3 regions of the Xenorhabdus sp. KJ12.1 genome follow, and region 3 is predicted to be linked to each of the others. Evidence: predicted binding sites of a transcription regulator. Region 3 holds the regulator's gene; each other region holds the start of a gene.

Region 1 (3,275 bases), on a different contig from region 3:
ACAAAGAGGCAGCTTGAAAGACGACGGGTATATTGAAAAGTCGATTATTAATACGGGAAATAGCATATACACAATGGATTTCAAGATGCGTCGCGGCGGCAAGGGAGTAAATCCCCAAGAGCATAGATAACTATGTGACTGGGGTGAACGAGCGCAGCCAACAAAGAGGCAACTTGAAAGACGAAGTGTATAGTTATTTATTCGCTATTTTTCCCGTATTAAATATGCTGGTTACAACAAATCTAATTCCATAAAAATATGCTCTGCTCCATCTTCCATATAGATTTCACCTTTGGTTTGATAACCAAGGCTTTCATAAAATGGCTGAGCATGACATTGTGAGGATAAACCAATCGTCGCCACCCCATTTTTGCGGGCATAATTCTCAACAAATTCCATCACCAGACGACCAATTCCTTGACCCCGATAGGCTTTCAAAACAGCAACACGCCCCACTTTGAGCATATCGTTGTGCTGTGGAACAGCTCTTAAGACAGCAATAGGATTTTCAGCATCAAATACCACGACATGCAGGGCAATATCATCATATTCGTCAATGTCAATTTCATCAGCAAATCCTTGCTCATCCGTGAAAACGTACTTACGGATATTGAAAGCATGCTGAATTAATTCAGGGTCTTGTCTTCCTAAACTGTGTTTTATTTTCATTGTTATATCCTAAAAATAATGACGTACAGAAGAATGGAATAGTAAAAATAGTGACAAGAATGTAAAAAAACAAGGGCGCTCTTTACCAGAGCGCCCTTCTGATTTCAACTAACAAACTATATCCAATGGATTTATAAAAGAAACTCGAAAGAGGGAAGGTATTATCCTTCTTCTTTCTTACCATCATCACCTTTAAGTTTATTAATTAAATCATCCGTTTTTTTATCGGCCTCGGACTTTATTTCTTTCGATTTCGATTTTGCATCATCTGTAAGCTGATTAATTTTATCCGTAGCCTGCTGCTGTATTTCCCCTGTTTTATTTTTCAGCTGATCAGCTGCGTCATTGACAGATTTCGTGATGTCATTCTTTAAATCTTCCGTTTTGGATGGCAGTTGGCTTATGGTTTTCTCCGTCGAACTCCCCGTATTACTCTGGACGTCCTTCGAATTATTTACCGCTTTCTGGTCTTCATGATTAGCATTATCTTGGATTCCCTGTGGCTTTTCCTTTGTATCAAAGTTGAGCTGCTCTGAATCCGTCTTCATTTGCGTTGCACTATCTTCAACTGGTTTGGTTGAATCTTCCGCTTTTTTGGCTGCATCATCACAGCCCGCAATGAATGCCACAATTCCAACCAGAAACAGAGCACTAAGAATCTTCTTCATTGACTAACCCCTTGCACTTACGGAAATAACCTTGCAAATGGGTGTCCTGGCTTTCTGTGCCAAAACATCCATAAGCTCTTTGTCGTAAACCTTGCCGATAAAAATAATTCTCATTTTTATCTGCCCGATTTGCTCTCTTGGGTGACTTATAGCAATGCAATATTTCATACAGACATATTTCGGGAAATTTATGGCAAATAATAGTCAAAATTTAGGAAAACGCCCAATCGCAACTTTTATCCGAAAAATTTTAAACGGAACATTTTCTGGCACTCTGGTGCTGGGAACAGCATTTTCCAGCTCAGTTTCAGCTGCTGAAAATCCTTCTGACCAAAAGCCAGAAAAGAAAAATGAGGTGATGCAGCTATCCACGCTTTCTGTTGTGGGAAGTACCCGCAACAGTACCAGTGCAGGTAGTTCAGCACTCAAAAAAGAAGATATTGACCGGACTCAGGCGGATAATATTGCTGAGCTGCTCGGACAGCTGCCCGGCGTTTCGATGTCCGGTTCAGTACGCCCCGGAGGACAAACATTAAATATCTGGGGAATGGGGGATCAAGAAGATGTCAAAGTGACACTGGATGATGCTCCAAAAGGGTTTGAGAAATACCGTCAGGGATCTATCTTCATTGAACCGGAATTAATCAAACGCATTGATGTCGATAAAGGGCCGCATAATATTTTAAATGGTAATGGTGGATTTGGTGGCTCAATTAAAGTTGTGACTAAAGATGCCAATGACTTATTGCTCCCTGATGAGGATTGGGGTGGATTTATTAAGCAAAGCTTCCATACCAATGATCGGCAGTGGATCAACAGCGCTGCATTATATGGCAGAGATTCGAATGGCTACGCGGATGGCTTACTGTATTTCAGCAAACGAGATGGTCATAATATCAAGCGCCCCGATGGGACACGTTTTGAGTTTTCACAAAATAATCAAACTTCCTATTTATTGAAAACCAATTTCTATCCTAATGATGCAAATACTATTAGCTTATCGGCTATGCGCACTGAGTCGGATGGCTGGAAACCGTGGGCTGCGAAGCGGGATAAAATGAATGTACCGTCAGAATGGGAAGTAGAAAAATATGGTTGGGATGGTGCATGGCAAAGAAAACTGGTCTTTCGTGATCAGACGGATCAAAATTATAGCGTCAAATGGAATATTGCACCGGAAGAGAACCTTTGGCTGAATCTGACACTAACTAACACCTATTCGAAGACAAAACAAAATGATCGCCGCCCGACAGATGTCTCCGGTAATTATGCCTCTTCTATGGGACAGAAAAGCTGGGTTGATTACACAGATATTCTTTCTGATATTAACAATAAAAGCGTATTCTCAACCGGAAATATTGAACATGAGCTAATGATTGGAGCCAAATGGCATAAAAATCAACGCAACGTGTTAATGTTCAATAAAAGCAAAAGCAAAAGTAAAAATATACAAGAAAATGCTGAATATAATTACGGTTATTATCAACCTTACTATATGCCAGCAGGTACTCAGCATACCTACAGCCTGTATATGCAGGACTCTCTGAAACTGGGTAGTGTTACAGTTACACCGGGAGTGCGTTATGACCATGTGAAAAATATCGGAGAAGAAAATAAGGCTCCCCGTTTTAATAATAAATCTCCCGAAGCCAACCATGACTACAGCAGTGTCACTTACACTGGCTGGACACCTCATCTGGGCTTAATGTGGAAAACCAGTCAGAATATCTCACTGTTTGCAGATATCAGCCACACATGGAGAGCACCACTAGTAGATGAGCAGTATGAGGTTCAATCAAATGACTCCAGCGTCCCTGGTTCCAGCCGCAACCTAGATACTGAAAAAATGACCGGGATACGACTTGGGGCCATACTTGATTACGATAATCTGATGCTTGAGAATGACAGCTTACAAATCCGTACTACGCTATTCCGTAA
Region 2 (3,275 bases), on a different contig from region 3:
AACCACCTCTTTTGCCATCGCTCCGGTGATAAGCCCGACTGTTGCCTGCCAGTTATCAGAATGTACGCCGATAGGATGAAGGATCGGTGTAATGACTTTACTGACCGAGGCCAGCGCTGATTCATTGATATCGTCTACTGTCTTACCAGAGAAAGAAAAGCTATTGAGAGCCCCGATAAGCATACTGGCTGCGACAATCACTTTACCTGCACGGATCACAAATCCTTTCAGGCGTTGCCAGGTCTGGATTAATAACGTTTTAGCATGAGGAACATGATAGACCGGCAGCTCCATGACAAAGGGGGATGCCTCACCACGCATAATGGTGTATTTGAGTAGCAGACCCGTCAGGATGGCAACGACAATACCGAGGATATACAGAGAGAAGACAATGCTGGCACCATGTTTATTAAAGAACGCGGCGGCAAAAACGGCAAAAATCGCCAGACGTGCGCCACAAGACATAAATGGCGCCATCATAATGGTAATCAGCCTTTCACGCGGTGCATCCAGTGTTCTGGCACCCATCACGGAAGGAACATTACAGCCGAAGCCGACAATCAGTGGCACGAAGGATTTACCCGGTAATCCCAGAGACTGCATCAGCCTGTCCATCACAAATGCAGCTCTGGCCATATAGCCGGAGTCTTCAAGAAAAGAGAGAAACAGGTACATCATGCCGATCTGCGGAACCAATGGCAGCATGGTATTGATACCGCCTCCGATCCCTTGTGCAAGGAAAATGGTCAGCCAGCCGGGGAAGTGGAGGGTATAGCCGAGCCACTGCATACCATCAATGAAAATAGCAGAGGAAGCACCATCAAAAATGGGTTGTAAAGCACCACCGATATTAATCGCCAGCACGAACATGAGATACATGACAAACAGAAAGACAGGCACGCCTAGCCAGCGATTGAGAATAACTTTGTCTATCGCCTGAGTCAGTTTATTGGGTATTGCTGAGTCAACATCCGTGACTGTCAGACACAATTTATTGATTGCCTGATAACGGGCATCTGCAATGATGAGTTCAGGTTCTTCAATCTGTTCCTGTTGCAGGCGAAGTTTACTTTCAGCCAATTGTGCCTGCGTCAGTTCTGAACGCTCAAAGCTGTATATATCTCCTTCCAGTATTTGCAAGCTGAGCCAGCGACGCTGTTGCAGATTGAAGTTTCTGCTGATCAGGTCTGCAAGGTTGTTGGCTTCCTGCAATAAAGTATCGGGGTATTGCACCAACACGGGGCGTACAGGCTGGTGGTAGTGGTCAATGGCTTTTTTAAGCGTATCTATCCCTGTTGAGCGGGTAGAGACGAGCGGAATAACCGGGCAACCAAGATGCTGCTCCAGCGCTGCAATATCAATATTGATATGCTGGCTTTTGGCGATATCCAGCATATTCAGGGCAATAATGCAGGGAATACCAAGCTCAATGAGCTGTAATGAAAGGTAGAGATTACGTTCCAGATTCGAAGCGTCAACGACATTGATGAACATATCGGCTTCGCTGCTCAGTATATAGTGACAGGCAATTTGCTCGTCAATTGAGGTTTGCTCGGAAATGGTTGTGAGAGAATAGGTACCGGGAAGGTCGACAAGGTCTATTTGATGTTTTTGGGTGGAAAAATGCCCGGTTTTGCGTTCAACAGTGACCCCAGACCAGTTACCGACCCGTTGTCGGGAGCCTGTAAGTTGGTTGAATAAAGTGGTTTTCCCAGAGTTAGGGTTACCGATTAAACCTATAGTTAATTGTTTCATCATACTTTTTACTGATCAGGAATAGTGTGCATCATTGCATTCAGTCTCAGGACTGTACGGCATCTGGACTTCATTCATTCTGCTGGATGTACTGCTAATGTGAGGAGCGCTAAGTCTTTTTTACGGAGAATAAGGTTGACTCTGCGTGTTTCTATTTGAATGGGGTCTCCCAAAGGTGCAACTCGGATAACCTGAAAAGTAGAACCGGGTAACATCCCCAGAGACAATAATTTTTGCCTGTATGCGCGATTTATCTGTGGGAAGAATCCCAGAATTTTATAGCTTTGATTTGGAGTCAGTGACATATAACACTCCGTTAAAACTCAAAAGACAGTGATTATGAGAATGATTATCCTCAATAAAGCGAAATTCACAAGGAAAAAGTATATTAGTTATTTTGGATTAAAGCGCTAATGAGAATAATATGCAATACCAATATCATCTATTTATCACTGAATAATGACGGAATAAATTGATATTAATCAATTTAATGGTGATTTAATCAAAAATTAAAGTTATGTAAAGAATATCTGAAAGGAATTAATAACAAGCTCCAATAAGAAATGGAGCTTGTTATTATCTATTTTTCTATTAATTTTTCGGTGGATAAAGAAGATCATTTAATGATACTGAGACACGGGCATCATCCTGACGTTCACTCCAGCCTGTTGAGTCGTATACCCACCATGCTTCCACTTTTAATTCATAGAAGCGGCGCATTGCATTGCCATGATAGTCAGCAATCGGGCGGGATTTTTTCTTTCTGATATTCTCATCCGGGTAAGTTTTCAGGAAGAAGTAGTCATAGGTTTCCTGTAGTTCATCGTCGGGAACCTGACGGGCGTGGCCGATGAACTGAGAGCCAGCGAGTATCAGCGATGAATCAGGCGTGGTGATACTGCTGTATATGGTACCGCTGACCCGAGGGTTGATAAGTAGTTCCTGAGAATGGCGGGTATCCTGTTTTGAATACCAGATTAAACTTAATGGATTATATTTAGGAATATAAAAGAGTGTGGATGACCAAACTGATTCGGCATTCGGATCATGAGTGGCAAGGTTGAAGAATCTTATATTGCTGAGTAAGTCAAAACTGCTTTGGATATATTTATTCATAAATTATTCCTTAACAATTTGAGTTTATTATCTGTATTTATAGTTATTTAAACGACTTATGGTTACTATTAATAATAGTGATTGAATTTTCGCAACAGATTATATTAAGTATTAATGAAGACAGGCAGTAATTTCTCCTATTTAAATTTATTAGATCGGCAATAAATTGCAGTGTGATGATGAAAATAGCATTGATTTATTAAGGTATTTTATTTTATATATGAAAATTAAAAACGATTTTCAGTGACGAATATATACAATGGACTTCAAAATACGTTGCAGACGATACAGCGACAATTTGAAAGATAAAGTGTATATATCTAACACATTTTATGCCTGACAGAACTGGCTTAATTAAGCCAGTTCTGAAAGTACACTACTGCAGGATATTAACGTTTTTTACC
Region 3 (3,275 bases):
TAAAGAAGCTGTATTGCGTCTGCTGGATCAAATGGCTGCTTATAAGCTGAATAAATTCCATTTCCATTTAAGTGATGATGAAGGCTGGCGTCTGGAAATTCCCGGTTTACCGGAGCTAACAGAAATCGGCAGTAAACGCTGCCATGATTTAAGTGAGACAAAGTGCCTGCTACCACAGTTAGGCTCAGGGCCGGATAGTAATAATATGGGAAGTGGTTACTTCAGTCGTCAGGATTACATTGATATTCTGGAATATGCTAAAGCCCGTCAGATAGAGGTGATCCCGGAGATTGATATTCCGGCTCATGCCCGTGCAGCGGTGGTGTCAATGGAAGCCCGTTATAAGAAACTGATGGCAGAAGGAAAAGAACAGGCAGCTAATGAGTATCGTCTGCTCGATCCGACAGATACCTCAAATACAACATCTGTACAGTTTTATGATCGCCATAGTTATCTGAATCCATGTATGGACTCTTCCAAACGTTTTATTGACAAAGTTATCAGTGAAATTGCCGAGATGCATAAAGAAGCCGGCTCACTACTGACAACATGGCACTATGGGGGCGATGAAGCGAAAAATATTCGTCTGGGCGCGGGATATCAGGATAAAGATGGCCCGATTGAGCCGGGTAAAGGGATCATCAATAAGAAAATTGAAGATAAGCCGTGGGCAAAATCTCAGGCTTGTCAAAAAATGATTGCGGAGGGCATTATCAAAGATGTTGATGAACTGTCCAGTTATTTTGCGGTTGAAGTCAGTAAAATCGTTAATAAACATGGCATTGATACGATGCAATCATGGCAGGACGGACTGAAACATGCGAAATCAGCAAAAGACTTTGCTACACGACATGTTGCGGTCAACTTCTGGGATACGCTTTATTGGGGCGGTGCGGATTCTGTTAATGACTGGGCTAATAAAGGCTATCAGGTCATTATTTCCAGTCCTGATTATGTTTATCTGGATATGCCCTACGAGGTCAATCCGAAAGAGCGGGGCTACTACTGGGCCTCCCGTTTTAATGATGAAGCGAAAATCTTCAGTTTTGCACCCAATAATATGCCACAAAACGCTGAAACTTCAGTGGATATCAACGGAGACCATTTTAATGCAAACAGCGGTAAACGTTGGCCGGGAGCATATGGGCTGTCAGGGCAGTCATGGAGTGAGACTGTGCGCACTGATGAGCAGATGGAATATATGATTTATCCGCGCTTATTACCGTTGGCGGAACGGGCATGGCATCAGGCTGAGTGGGAGCAGAATTACCAGCAAGGAAGGGAATATAAAGGCGGAATTACACGGTATGTAGACACCGATAAGCTTAATAAGGATTGGCTGCATTTTGCTAATCTGATGGGACAGCGCGAAATGGCTAAACTGGATAAAGCTCATATTCCGTATCGTCTGCCGATACCCGGTGCAAAAATTGTCTCCGGGATACTGGAAGCGAATATCGCCTTGCCGGGTCTGACTATTCAGTATTCATTAGATGATGGAAAAACATGGGAAGCTTATGATGACAGACAGCGGCCTCATGTTAATGGTCATGTGAAAATACGTTCTGTCAGCACTGACGGCAAGCGTTTCAGCCGGGTGGAAGAGGTATTCTCTGAGTAATCTTAAAGCTGCCCTTTAATAGGATATTCAAAAGCAACCTGCCGATTAGTCTTAGCTAATCGGCAGTAGCTTCTCTGACAGGGTCAGACACTAGAAGTAGCAGTAAATGCTGACTCCTTATCGTGCTTTCTCATCATGTAACGAACCGTCTTTGCGACAATCGCCTGTAGTGCAGTGACCATACAGGTATAGACTATGATTTGACAGCTTGATTCCATAACGTGTTGCGATATCTTTCTGACGTTCTTCAATGGATTCATCGCTGAATTCAATCACTTTACCGCAGTCGAGACAAATTAGATGGTCATGGTGATGTTGTTGAGTGAGTTCGAAAACCGATTTACCGCCTTCAAAATTGTGGCGTGTAACAATGCCGGCATCATCGAACTGGTTCAACACGCGATAGACAGTGGCGAGGCCAATCTCTTCACCGATATCAATCAGTTTTTTGTAGAGATCCTCCGCACTGACATGATGGCATTCTGGGTCCTGTAGCACTTCCAGAATTTTCAGGCGAGGAAGTGTTACTTTAAGTCCAGCATTTTTCAATGCTTTATTGTTGTCGGTCATGCGGATTCAGTCCTGTAGCTTGAGTTTAGTGAACTTAACAATACATACCCATCGTTTTTCAAATCGCCTTTTTGTTGGCTGTACTCATTTATTTCTGTCACATAGTGTTCTATGTTCCGGAGGATGAGTACCCTTGCCATCGTGATGCGACTCAAAATCCATAAGTTATGGGTGTTATTGTGAGAGAATCATGATTTAGTTTCACGTTGTAGATTATAGGCATGGATATTGAAAATGAAAACCATGCCTATCGCGTTATCATGACACATTATTCAGGAATTATCCTGTGCAAAAGACGTTTCTTATGTCTATCAGACGCCAGAACAATTTTATGCGCCAAGGATTTCTGACAGGCTCATTTCAGCCGTGATCTGTTTTACCCAAGTTTCAACACGTTCATCAGTCAGTTCTGGCTGGCGATCTTCATCAATGGTGAGACCAATGAAGTGTTTATCGTCTGCCATTCCTTTTGATTTTTCATGGTGATACCCTTCGATTGGCCAGTGACCAACGATAATTGCACCACGAGGTTCGATGACATCGCGAATGGTGCCCATAGCATCACAGAAATACTCTGCATAATCTTCCTGATCACCGCAGCCGAACAAGGCAACCAATTTTCCTTCAAAATTGATTTCTTCCAGTGTCGGGAGAAAGTCATCCCAGTCACATTGGGTTTCGCCGTAATACCAGGTTGGAATGCCTAGCAGCAGGATATCGAAAGCTTCAAGATCTTCTTTGCTGCTTTTGGCAATATCGTGGACTTCCGCAACATCAGCACCGCCCAGTTTTTCTTGGATCATTTTGGCAATGTTCTCTGTGTTGCCAGTGTCGCTGCCGAAGAATATACCTATTATTGCCATAAAGTGGATTAACCTCTTGTTTTATGTGTAGTTAAGCTATACACGTCACGCTGAAATCAGCAGGAGAAAAATATCAGTTTTAATAAACGAAAAAACTTTATTTTGACCAAACATCAGTGACAAGTCTGTCAGATTTGTGTGGTAGCGCCGTATCACGCTGTTGAATTAAAGCCGTTAATTGGTAAGGTTATTTTCTGTTGCTAACTGAGCCAGCAACATCT

Evidence for each region. Region 3 encodes Fur, which represses iron uptake genes when iron is present. Its sites were predicted from a motif close to ATAATAATGAGAACNACTATCAA; they were not measured.
Region 1: AACS92_RS08395 (TonB-dependent hemoglobin/transferrin/lactoferrin family receptor) is a predicted target of Fur. The motif match lies at 1,435-1,457, and genes of this name have one in related genera.
Region 2: feoA (ferrous iron transporter A) is a predicted target of Fur. The motif match lies at 2,089-2,111, and genes of this name have one in related genera.

What each region holds. Positions count from the first base shown of each region.
Region 1 is NZ_CAWNQH010000062.1:47,032-50,306, forward strand. Features, by position in the region: gene AACS92_RS08385 (GNAT family N-acetyltransferase) at 232-669, opposite strand; gene AACS92_RS08390 (hypothetical protein) at 831-1,337, opposite strand; gene AACS92_RS08395 (TonB-dependent hemoglobin/transferrin/lactoferrin family receptor) at 1,528-3,275, shown strand, end outside.
Region 2 is NZ_CAWNQH010000138.1:128,311-131,585, reverse strand. Features, by position in the region: gene feoB (Fe(2+) transporter permease subunit FeoB) at 1-1,755, opposite strand, end outside; gene feoA (ferrous iron transporter A) at 1,830-2,060, opposite strand; gene AACS92_RS21465 (pyridoxamine 5'-phosphate oxidase family protein) at 2,347-2,871, opposite strand; gene AACS92_RS21460 (Tex family protein) at 3,261-3,275, opposite strand, start outside.
Region 3 is NZ_CAWNQH010000068.1:13,481-16,755, reverse strand. Features, by position in the region: gene AACS92_RS10330 (beta-N-acetylhexosaminidase) at 1-1,621, shown strand, start outside; gene fur (ferric iron uptake transcriptional regulator) at 1,739-2,191, opposite strand; gene fldA (flavodoxin FldA) at 2,521-3,054, opposite strand; gene ybfE (LexA regulated protein) at 3,229-3,275, opposite strand, start outside.